Regions from separate parts of the Micrococcus sp. 63XJN7_8_ISO-PGPR-S23-253 genome, predicted to be linked through region 1. Evidence: predicted binding sites of a transcription regulator. Region 1 holds the regulator's gene; each other region holds the start of a gene.
The links. Region 1 encodes HrcA, which represses chaperone genes, less so after heat shock. Its sites were predicted from a motif close to TTNGCACTCGNNNNNNNCGAGTGCNAA; they were not measured.
Positions count from the first base shown of each region.

Region 2: groES (co-chaperone GroES) is a predicted target of HrcA. The motif match lies at 2,057-2,083, and genes of this name have one in related genera.
Region 3: groL (chaperonin GroEL) is a predicted target of HrcA. The motif match lies at 1,809-1,835, and genes of this name have one in related genera.

Region 1 covers NZ_CM149673.1:1,078,697-1,081,967, reverse strand. The annotation lists gene dnaJ (molecular chaperone DnaJ) at 1-777, opposite strand, end outside; gene hrcA (heat-inducible transcriptional repressor HrcA) at 853-1,866, opposite strand; gene AC0VX4_RS04960 (DUF3097 family protein) at 2,036-2,896, shown strand; gene AC0VX4_RS04955 (DUF4870 domain-containing protein) at 2,991-3,271, shown strand, end outside.
Region 2 covers NZ_CM149673.1:604,926-608,196, reverse strand. The annotation lists gene groL (chaperonin GroEL) at 1-1,475, opposite strand, end outside; gene groES (co-chaperone GroES) at 1,584-1,880, opposite strand; gene AC0VX4_RS02910 (hypothetical protein) at 2,510-3,271, shown strand, end outside.
Region 3 covers NZ_CM149673.1:1,992,666-1,995,936, reverse strand. The annotation lists gene AC0VX4_RS09185 (uracil-DNA glycosylase) at 1-278, opposite strand, end outside; gene AC0VX4_RS09180 (DUF3263 domain-containing protein) at 315-659, shown strand; gene AC0VX4_RS09175 (LytR C-terminal domain-containing protein) at 663-1,649, shown strand; gene groL (chaperonin GroEL) at 1,969-3,271, shown strand, end outside.

The DNA.
Region 1 (3,271 bases):
GGTCTCGTCCGGGCGGACCGCGATCTCCACGTAGAGGTCGCCGTTCGGGCCGCCGCCCGGGCCGGCCTCGCCGCGGCCGGCGAGGTGGATGCGGGTGCCGTCGTCCACGCCCGCGGGGATGCGCAGGGTCAGCGGCGTCCGGGTGCGGACGCGGCCCTGCCCGTCGCACTCGTGGCAGGGCGTCGGGATGACGGTGCCGAACCCCTGGCAGGCGGGGCAGGCCTCGGTGGCCATGACGGTGCCCAGCAGCGACCGCACGGGGCGCTGGATCATGCCGTGGCCGTGGCAGGTCTGGCAGGTCTCCGGCTGGGTGCCGGGCTCGCAGCATGAGCCCTCGCACCGCTCGCAGCGCACGGCCGTGTCCAGCTCGATCGTCTGCTCGCCGCCGAAGACGGCGTCGCGCAGGTCGATCCGCGCGGTCACCAGGGCGTCCTGGCCGCGGCGGGCGCGGCTGGCGGGGCCGCCGCGGCCGCCCTGGCCGGCGGCGTTCATGAAGGTCTCGAAGATGTCGGCGAAGCCCCCGAAGCCGCCCGCCCCGCCGAAGCCGCCCGGGAAGCCGGCCTGGCCGTTCTCATTGCCCGTCGTGTCGTAGGCCCGGCGCCGGCCCTCGTCCGAGAGCACCTCGTAGGCGTGGGAGATGCGCTTGAACTGCTCGGCCGCCTCCGGGTCGGGGTTGACGTCCGGGTGGTGGGTGCGCGCGAGCTTGCGGTAGGCGCGGCGGATCTCCTCAGTGCTGGCGTCACGGCTGACGCCGAGCGTCTCGTAGTGGTCGGTCACGGTGGGGATTCCTCTCGGGGAGAGCGGGACGTGGGGCGATGCGGGACGGGGCCCGCCGGGACACGCGGAGGCGCGTCAGGTGGTCAGGATGCGGGAGAGATAGCGGGCGATCGCCCGGACGGCGGCCATGGTGCCCGGATAGTCCATCCGGGTCGGGCCGATGACGCCGACCTTCGCCACGGCGCCGGGGCCGTAGGCGGCCGCGACCACCGAGGTGTCCGCGAGCGATCCGGCGTTCTCGGACCCGATCCGCACGGACACCCCGTGGGCGTCCTGCTCCATCTCCGTGAGCAGGCGCAGCAGCACCACCTGCTCCTCGAGCGCCTCCAGGATCGGCCCGATGGACGCGCCGAAGTCCCCCGGGGAGCGGGCCAGGTTGGCGGTGCCGGCCAGGACGATGCGGTCCTGCCGGCCGGCCTCGAGCAGGTCGTGGACGGCCGCGGCCACGAGGGCGGCGGACTGCCGGTGCTCCGGGCGGACCCGGGTGACGACGTCGTCCACCACGGTGGCCGCCGACACCGGACCGAGCCCCAGCAGGGCGTCCAGCAGGAGGCCGCGGAGCATGGACAGCTCCGCCTCGTCGACCGGCCGGTCCAGCACGGCGTGCCGCTGGTCCACCCGTCCCGTGGACAGGATGAGGACCACGAGCACCCGCGTGGGCGTGAGGGAGACCAGTTCGAGGTGGCGGATCGTGGAGCCGTCCTCGTGGGGGAACTGCGCGACGGCGACCTGCTGGGTCAGCTGGGCCAGGAGGCGCACCGTGGACTCCATCATGTGCTCGGTGTCCGTCTCCGGGTCCAGCAGGGTCCGCACGGCCCGGCGCTCCGCCGGGGACAGCGGCTTCACCTCGGAGAGGCGGTCGACGAACACGCGGTAGCCCTTGTCCGTGGGGACGCGCCCGGCGGAGGTGTGCGGGGCCACGATGAGGCCCTCCTCCTCGAGCGCAGCCATGTCGTTGCGCACGGTCGCGGAGGACACGCCCAGGGCGTGCCGTTCCACGAGCGCCTTGGAGCCCACGGGCTCGCGCAGCGCCACGTAGTCCTCCACGATCGCCTGGAGCACCTGCAGGCGGCGGGGCTGCTCCGACATCTCGGTCCTCCTCTGGTCCGTCGGGATCCGGGGCGACCCCGGAGGTGCCCCTGACTGGCACTCCGGCGGGTCAAGTGCCAATGCTACCGTCCGACCCGGGGGACGGCCCGACCGGTCCGCACGGCTTCGCTCACGGTGATCGCCCGCCCCGTTGCTACCGTGATCTCCCATGGACTGGAGCAGCTGGGGCCCCGCGGGCCACGACGACCTGACGCGCCGCCCCACCCGGACCGTCCCCGATGTGCCCGCCGCCCCCGGCACGGTGGTCGAGGACGTGGCCTCCGGGTTCACCGGGGCCGTGATCGGCATCGAGCGCTCCGGCGGCGTGCACGTGGTGGTCCTGGAGGACCGCCGCGGCGTGCGCCGCGGCTTCCCCCTCGGCGGCGGCTTCTGGATCGACGGCGAGCCCGTGACCCTGGTCCCCCCGGCCGCCGCGGCCCCGGCGGCGCCGGCCCGCACCGCCTCCGGCTCGCGACGGGTCGAGGGGGCGCGCGCCCGCACCGCCCGCGCCTCACGCATCTGGGTGGAGGGCGTGCACGACGCCGAGCTGGTGGAGAAGGTGTGGGGCGAGGATCTGCGTCTCGAGGGCATCGTCGTGGAGCCCCTGCACGGGGTGGACGACCTCGCCGGGGCGATCCGCACGTTCGCCCCCGGCCCGCGGCGCCGGCTCGGGATCCTCGTGGACCACCTCGTCACCGGGTCCAAGGAGGAGCGCCTCGCGGCCGAGGCCATGCGCGTGCCAGGGGCCGCGGGCAACGTGCTCATCCTCGGCCACCCCTACGTGGACGTCTGGCAGGTCATCAAGCCCTCCGTCCTCGGCATCCCCGCGTGGCCCGTCGTGCCGAAGGGGCAGGACTGGAAGACGGGGATCCTGCGGGGACTGGGCTGGCCGCACGGGAGCAAGGAGGCCACGGGGCTGGGGTGGAAGCGGCTGCTCTCCCACGTCACCACGTACGCGGACCTCGAGCCGTCCCTGCTGGGCCGCGTGGAGGAGCTCATCGACTTCCTCACCGCCGCACCCGAGCACTGATCTCGGCGCGGCCACCGCCCGCCCGCGCTATGCTGGCCCATGCCCTGCGCCCGGTCCCCGGCGCGCGGGTCCCGCGATCCAGGAGGAGCCCCTCGTGAACACCCGCGCGCAGCCCGACGCCGGCCGCACCGGCCACGGCCCGCCCGCCTGGCTCGTCTCGGCCGGCGGCCGCGGCGCCCCGCTCACGGCGAAGCAGGACCGTGACCGCGCGGCGCTGGCCCACCTCAGTTTGGCGTTCGGCGTGCTCGGCCCCCTGGTCGTGTGGCTGCTCTACCGCGACCGCGGCCCGTTCACCTCGCAGGAGTCGCGGGAGGCCCTGAACTTCTCCGGGCCGCCCACGCTCATCACGCTCCTGTTCTTCTTCCTGTCCCTGCT
Region 2 (3,271 bases), 470 kb from region 1:
CCATCGGCGATCAGGTCGCCGTAGACGCCGGTCTTCGCGTTGTAGCCGTGGTTCGGCTCCAGCTCGGCGACCTTGGAGACCACCACGTAGCCGTCCTCGCCCGCGTTCTGGGCGATCCAGCGCAGCGGCTGCTTCAGGGCCTTGCGGACGATGTCCACGCCCACGGCCGCGTCACCGGTCAGGGCCTGGACGTCGGCGTCGGTGTCGAGCACGGTCAGCGCGTTGATGAGCGCGGTGCCGCCGCCGGCCACGATGCCCTCCTCGAGGGCGGCGCGGGTCGAGGACACGGCGTCCTCGATGCGGTGCTTGCGCTCCTTGAGCTCCACCTCGGTGGCGGCGCCCACGCGGATCACGCCGATGCCGCCGGAGAGCTTGGCGAGGCGCTCCTGGAGCTTCTCGCGGTCCCAGTCGGAGTCGGTCGCAGCGGACTCGGCCTTGATCTGGGCGACCCGGGCCTCGACGTCCTCGGCCGCACCGCCGCCGTCGACGATGGTGGTCTCGTCCTTGGTGACGGTGATGCGGCGGGCGGAGCCGAGCACGTCCAGGTCGGCCTGCTCGAGCTTCATGCCGAGGTCCGGGGAGACGACCTGGGCGCCGGTGAGGATCGCGATGTCCTGCATCATGGCCTTGCGGCGGTCGCCGAAGCCCGGCGCCTTGACGGCCACGACGTTCAGGGTGCCGCGGATCTTGTTGACCACGAGGGTGGACAGGGCCTCGCCCTCGATGTCCTCGGCGATCACGAACAGCGGCTTGTTGGCCTGCAGGACCTTCTCCAGCAGGGGCAGCAGCTCCTGCACGTTGGAGATCTTGCCCGAGTTGATCAGGACGTAGGCATCCTCGAGCACGGCCTCCTGACGCTCGGCGTCGGTGACCATGTACGGGGACAGGAAGCCCTTGTCGAACTGCATGCCCTCGGTGACGTCCAGCTCGGTGGAGGTCGTGGAGGACTCCTCGATGGTGATGACGCCGTCGGTGCCGACCGTGTCGAACGCGCGGGCCAGCAGCTCGCCGACCTCGTCGTTCTGGGCCGAGATGGCGGCCACGTGGGCCACCTCCTTGCCCTCGACCGGGCGGGCGTTCTCCTGCAGGCGCTGCTCGACGGCGGCCACGGCCACCTCGATGCCCCTCTTGACCTCGCCCGGCGCGGCGCCGGCGGCGACCTGGCGCATGCCCTCGTTCACGAGCGCCTGGGCCAGCACGGTGGCGGTGGTGGTGCCGTCGCCCGCGATGTCGTTGGTCTTGGTGGCGACCTCCTTGGCGAGCTGGGCGCCCATGTTCTCGTACGGGTCCTCCAGCTCCACCTCGCGGGCGATCGTGACGCCGTCGTTGGTGATGGTGGGGGCGCCCCACGCCTTGTCGAGCACCACGTTGCGGCCCTTGGGGCCGAGGGTGACCTTGACGGTGTCGGCGAGCTTGTCGATGCCGGCCTGGAGGGCGCGGCGTGCGTCGTCGTTGAAAGCCAGCTGCTTGGCCATGACGGACGCTCCTTTCGTTCAGGGAGTCAGGGGGTGCGGGGACGCGAGGGGCCCGGGGCGCGCGCACCGGTGCGGTGCGCGCCGCTCACCGGGCCCGTCGCGGCGGGGTCACTTGGTGACGACGGCCAGCACGTCGCGGGCGGAGAGCACCAGGTACTCCTCGCCGCCGACCTTGACCTCGGTGCCGCCGTACTTGGAGTAGAGCACCACGTCACCCTCGGCGACGTCGACCGGCACGCGGTTGCCGTTCTCGGCGACCCGGCCCGGGCCCACGGCCACGACCTGGCCCTCCTGCGGCTTCTCCTTGGCGGTGTCCGGGATCACGAGGCCCGACGCGGTGGTCTGCTCGGCCTCCAGGGGGCGGACAACGATGCGATCCTCGAGGGGCTTGATGGAGACAGACATGCTGCACACTCCTTCTTCGTCGACGTGCGGCTCCGGCGGGCTCGCCGGTCCGCTGATGCTGTGGTCTGCGGGTGCGCCACGGGCGTCAGACCCTCCGTCGTCGCGGTGCCGGACGGTCCACCTCGGGCATTGGCACCCGGTACCCCCGAGTGCCAGTCCTGACTCTACTCCGGCTTTTGGCACTCCTTCAACATGAGTGCCAGCCGTGTCCTCACCGTCCGCCGTGGGCGGAGGCGTGGGGCGCGGTGGGGTGGGGCGGCGGGCGGGGCGGGTTCCGGGCCCGGGAGCACACGGAGTGGTCACGACTGCGGCCGGGATCCTGCCCCTCCCCCACTCCCCACCCCCCTCGCCACCCGCCACCCTCCGTGGGCAGAAACCGCACCCCCGCCCATCGCGTGGGCAGCATCCGCAGGTTTTCGATCTCCGTGGGCAGAAGCGCCCTCTCTTCTGCCCACGGATGTTGCGTGGGCGGAACTCCTCGCAGTTCTGCCCACCGAGCCACGACGACGTCGTCCCGGCGGGACAACCGGCCGCCGCCCAGTCCTGCACAGCCGGCCCACCCCGCGCCGGTGTGCACAGACACGCGGCCCGCCCGGCCGCCGTCGGGCCGACCGCGTCAGGGTCGACCCATGCCCTTCGCCCCCGACCTCCCCCTCGTCCCCGTCTTCACCACCCGCGACGTGCTCGAACGCGGTCTGCCGCCCAGCCGGGTGCGGCGGTCCGACGTCCTCCGCCTCGCCCGCGGCATCCACCGCCGACGTGACATGCCGCTGCGCACCTGGGAGTCGGCTGGGCTCCCGCCGCCGCACCACGGGGTCGGCCTCGACCTGCTGACCGCCCTCCTGCGGTCCCGTCCCGACGCCGTCCTCTCCCACGAGACGGCGGCGCACCTCCACGGCCTCCCGCTTCCCCCGGGCGGGGCCACGCGACGCGCCGCCGTCGAGATCACGTTGCACCGCGGCACCGCACGGGCGCGGATCCCCGGCGTCATGGAGCACCGCAGACCCCTGCCCGCCGGCCACGTCACCTCCGTGCTCGGGCTACGGGTGACGACGCCGGAACGGACCTGGCTCGATCTGTGCTCGATCGGCCACCCCTGGGACGAGGCATCCCTCGTGTCGGCGGGTGACCACCTGGTCCGTCACCCCTGGTCCCCGCGCGGCCGGCGGCCTCCCGTCACCACGGTCACCGCGGTGCACGAGGCGATGCGGCCGCTCGGGCGGTTCGTCGGAAGACCGCGGGCGACGGCGGCGCTCGAGCGCGTACGGGTGGGTGCCGACTCGCCGCAGGAGACCCGGCTGAGGCTGGCGCTCGTCGAGGCGGGGCTGGGCGAGCCGACGCTGCAGCACGTGTTCGACCCCGGGCGGCGGGACGCCCCCGAGGCCGATCTG
Region 3 (3,271 bases), 910 kb from region 1:
TTGGCTAGGGAGCGGGGCAGCGGCCTCACGTGGCGGTCCACCGCGAAGCTCAGGCCGATCGGATGGCCCGGCGTCGGGTAGGGGTCCTGGCCCAGCACGAGGACGCGGACGTCCGCGAACGGCTGGCGGAACGCCCGCAGGATGTGCTCCGGTGCGGGCAGCACCTGCTCTCCGGCTGCCCGGCGGGCCCGCAGCCGCTCGCCGACCTGCTCGAACGCGGCGGCCTGCGGGGCGAGGGCCGCCTCCCAGCCCGGATCCAGGGGCGCGATGAATTCCATGCCCCGAGGGTAGACCGGGTGGGTACAGTGGCCGCCATGTCCCACCCCACGCCCGTCTCGCCCGATCCGGCCCCGGACGAGGGTGCCCGCGCGCGGGCGCGGCGGGACGAGCTGACGGACCTGGAGCGTGCGGTCCTGGACCTGGAGGCCGCCACCTGGCGGTACGGCGGGGCCAAGGACCACGCCGTCCGCGAGCGTCTGGGGCTGTCTCCGACCGCCTATTATCAGGTGTTGAACGGATTGCTGGACCGTGAGGCCGCCCTGGCCTACCGACCCCTGCTGGTCACGCGGCTGCTGCGCAGGCGCGGCACCCGCAGCCGGGCCCGGAGGGGACCCGCGGATCCGGCGCCGTCCACGCCCGCTTCCCGCCAGGAGAACTGACCCATGGCCTACCAGCCCGACCGCTTCGACGAGGTCCCCGAGTACACGGACCAGCGCGGCGCGCACCGCGAGTCCTTCGCCGCCGCCGGCGCGACCGCCACGGGCGGGGGTCGCCGCCTGAGCCCGCTGCTCTGGGTGGCCGGCCTCGTCCTGCTCGCCGGCCTGTTCGTGGGCGTCGTCCTGCCGTGGCTCACCGGCGACCGCTCCGCGCCCGTCGCCGCCGAGAGCTCGACGACGGCCCCGGCTGCCGCGCCGTCGACGTCGGCCTCGTCCGTGTCCTCCTCGGCGTCCTCCGCGCCGGCGTCGACTGCATCCGCGTCCGAGTCCGCCACCCCGTCCGAGGACGCGGCGGAGGCGTCCCGCTCCGCGGCCGCGGCCGAGTCCTCGCGGGCGGCGCAGGAGGCGGCCGCCGCCGAGGCCGCCGAGTCGTCCCGTGCCGCCGCCGAGGCACAGGCGTCGGAGGCCTCGCGTTCCGAAGCCGCCGCGCAGTCCGCCGAGGCGTCTCGGTCGGCGGCCGCCCAGGCGGCGGAGTCCTCGCGCGCCGCCGCGTCCCGTTCGGCCGCCGAGGCGTCCCGTTCCGCCGCCGCGGCGGAGGCCTCGCGCTCGCAGGCCGCGGCCGCGTCGAGCTCCCGTGCGGCCGCACAGTCGGCGGCCGCGTCGAGCTCTCGTGCAGCCGCACAGTCCTCGGCTGCGTCGAGCTCCCGTGCGGCCGCGCAGTCCGCGGCCGTGCGCGGCACCCACGTCACCGTGTACAACGCGACCCGCACCCAGGGACTCGCCGCCTCCTACGCGCAGCGGCTCACGAGTGCCGGCTACACCTCGGTGGAGGCGAAGAACTGGAGCGGCTACGGCATCCAGTCCTCCACCGTCCTGTACAACGGCTCGGCCAACAAGGCCGCCGCCGAGGCGGTCGGCAAGGAGCTCGGCTTCCCGGTCATGCAGACCCCGAACCTGCAGGTGAACGGCGTCGCGGTGGTCGTCACCGGCTGATCCGCCCGTCGCGCGGCCGTGCCGGCCGCGCACCGCTCACGGCCCCCGGCGGGGCGCCTCCCGAGGCGCGCTGCCGGGGGCCGTCCGCCGTCGGCGGAAGGGCGGCCTCCCGCACCGCAGACCTTTTGCACTCTCCCGGTGCGAGTGCTCATAATGGGGTTAGCACTCCGAAGGCGCGACTGCCAGCCGTACCCCGGTCGGCCCGGCGCCGTGGAGGAGGACCTGTCCACCGGTGAGGCCCCCAGGGGCCGTCCGTCGCGGGCATCGGCGCGGGTCAGCCACCAGCAGTAGGAAGCCGACGTCCAGAAAGGACCTGCACATGGCCAAGACCATCGCATTCGACGAAGAGGCCCGCCGCGGCCTGGAGAAGGGTCTGAACACCCTGGCCGACGCCGTGAAGGTGACCCTCGGCCCCCGCGGCCGCAACGTGGTGCTGGAGAAGAAGTGGGGCGCCCCCACCATCACCAACGACGGCGTCTCCATCGCCAAGGAGATCGAGCTCGAGGACCCGTACGAGAAGATCGGCGCGGAGCTCGTCAAGGAGGTCGCCAAGAAGACCGACGACGTCGCCGGCGACGGCACCACCACCGCCACCGTGCTGGCCCAGGCGCTGGTCCGCGAGGGCCTGCGCAACGTGGCCGCGGGCGCCGACCCGCTGTCCCTGAAGCGCGGCATCGAGAAGGCCGTGGAGGCCGTCACCTCCGAGCTGCTCTCCGCCTCCCGCGAGATCGAGACCAAGGACCAGATCGCGGCCACCGCCTCGATCTCCGCCGCGGACAAGCAGATCGGCTCCCTCATCGCCGAGGCCCTGGACAAGGTCGGCAAGGAGGGCGTCATCACCGTCGAAGAGTCCAACACCTTCGGCCTCGAGCTCGAGCTCACCGAGGGCATGCGCTTCGACAAGGGCTACATCTCCGGCTACTTCGTGACCGACGCGGACCGCCAGGAGGCCGTCCTCGAGGATCCCTACATCCTCATCGTCAACTCGAAGATCTCCTCCGTGAAGGACATGGTGGCGATCCTCGAGAAGGTCATGCAGTCGGGCAAGCCGCTGCTGATCATCGCCGAGGACGTCGAGGGCGAGGCCCTGGCCACCCTCGTGGTCAACAAGATCCGCGGCACCTTCAAGTCCGTGGCCGTGAAGGCCCCGGGCTTCGGTGACCGCCGCAAGGCCATGCTCGCCGACATCGCCATCCTCACCGGCGGCCAGGTCATCTCCTCCGAGGTGGGCCTGTCCCTGGAGAACGCGACCCTCGACCTGCTGGGCACCGCCCGCAAGGTGGTCATCACCAAGGACGAGACCACCATCGTGGAGGGTGCCGGCGACGCCGAGCAGATCGCCGGCCGCGTGGCCCAGATCCGCTCCGAGATCGAGAACACCGACTCGGACTACGATCGCGAGAAGCTGCAGGAGCGCCTCGCCAAGCTGGCCGGCGGCGTGGCCGTCATCAAGGCCGGCGCGGCCACCGAGGTGGAGCTCAAGGAGCGCAAGCACCGCATCGAGGACGCCGTGCGCAACGCCAAGGCCGCGGTGGAGGAGGGCATCGTCGCCGGCGGCGGCGTGGCCCTGATCCAGGCCGGCGCCAAGGCGTTCGGCGGCCTGCAGCTCGAGGGCGACGAGG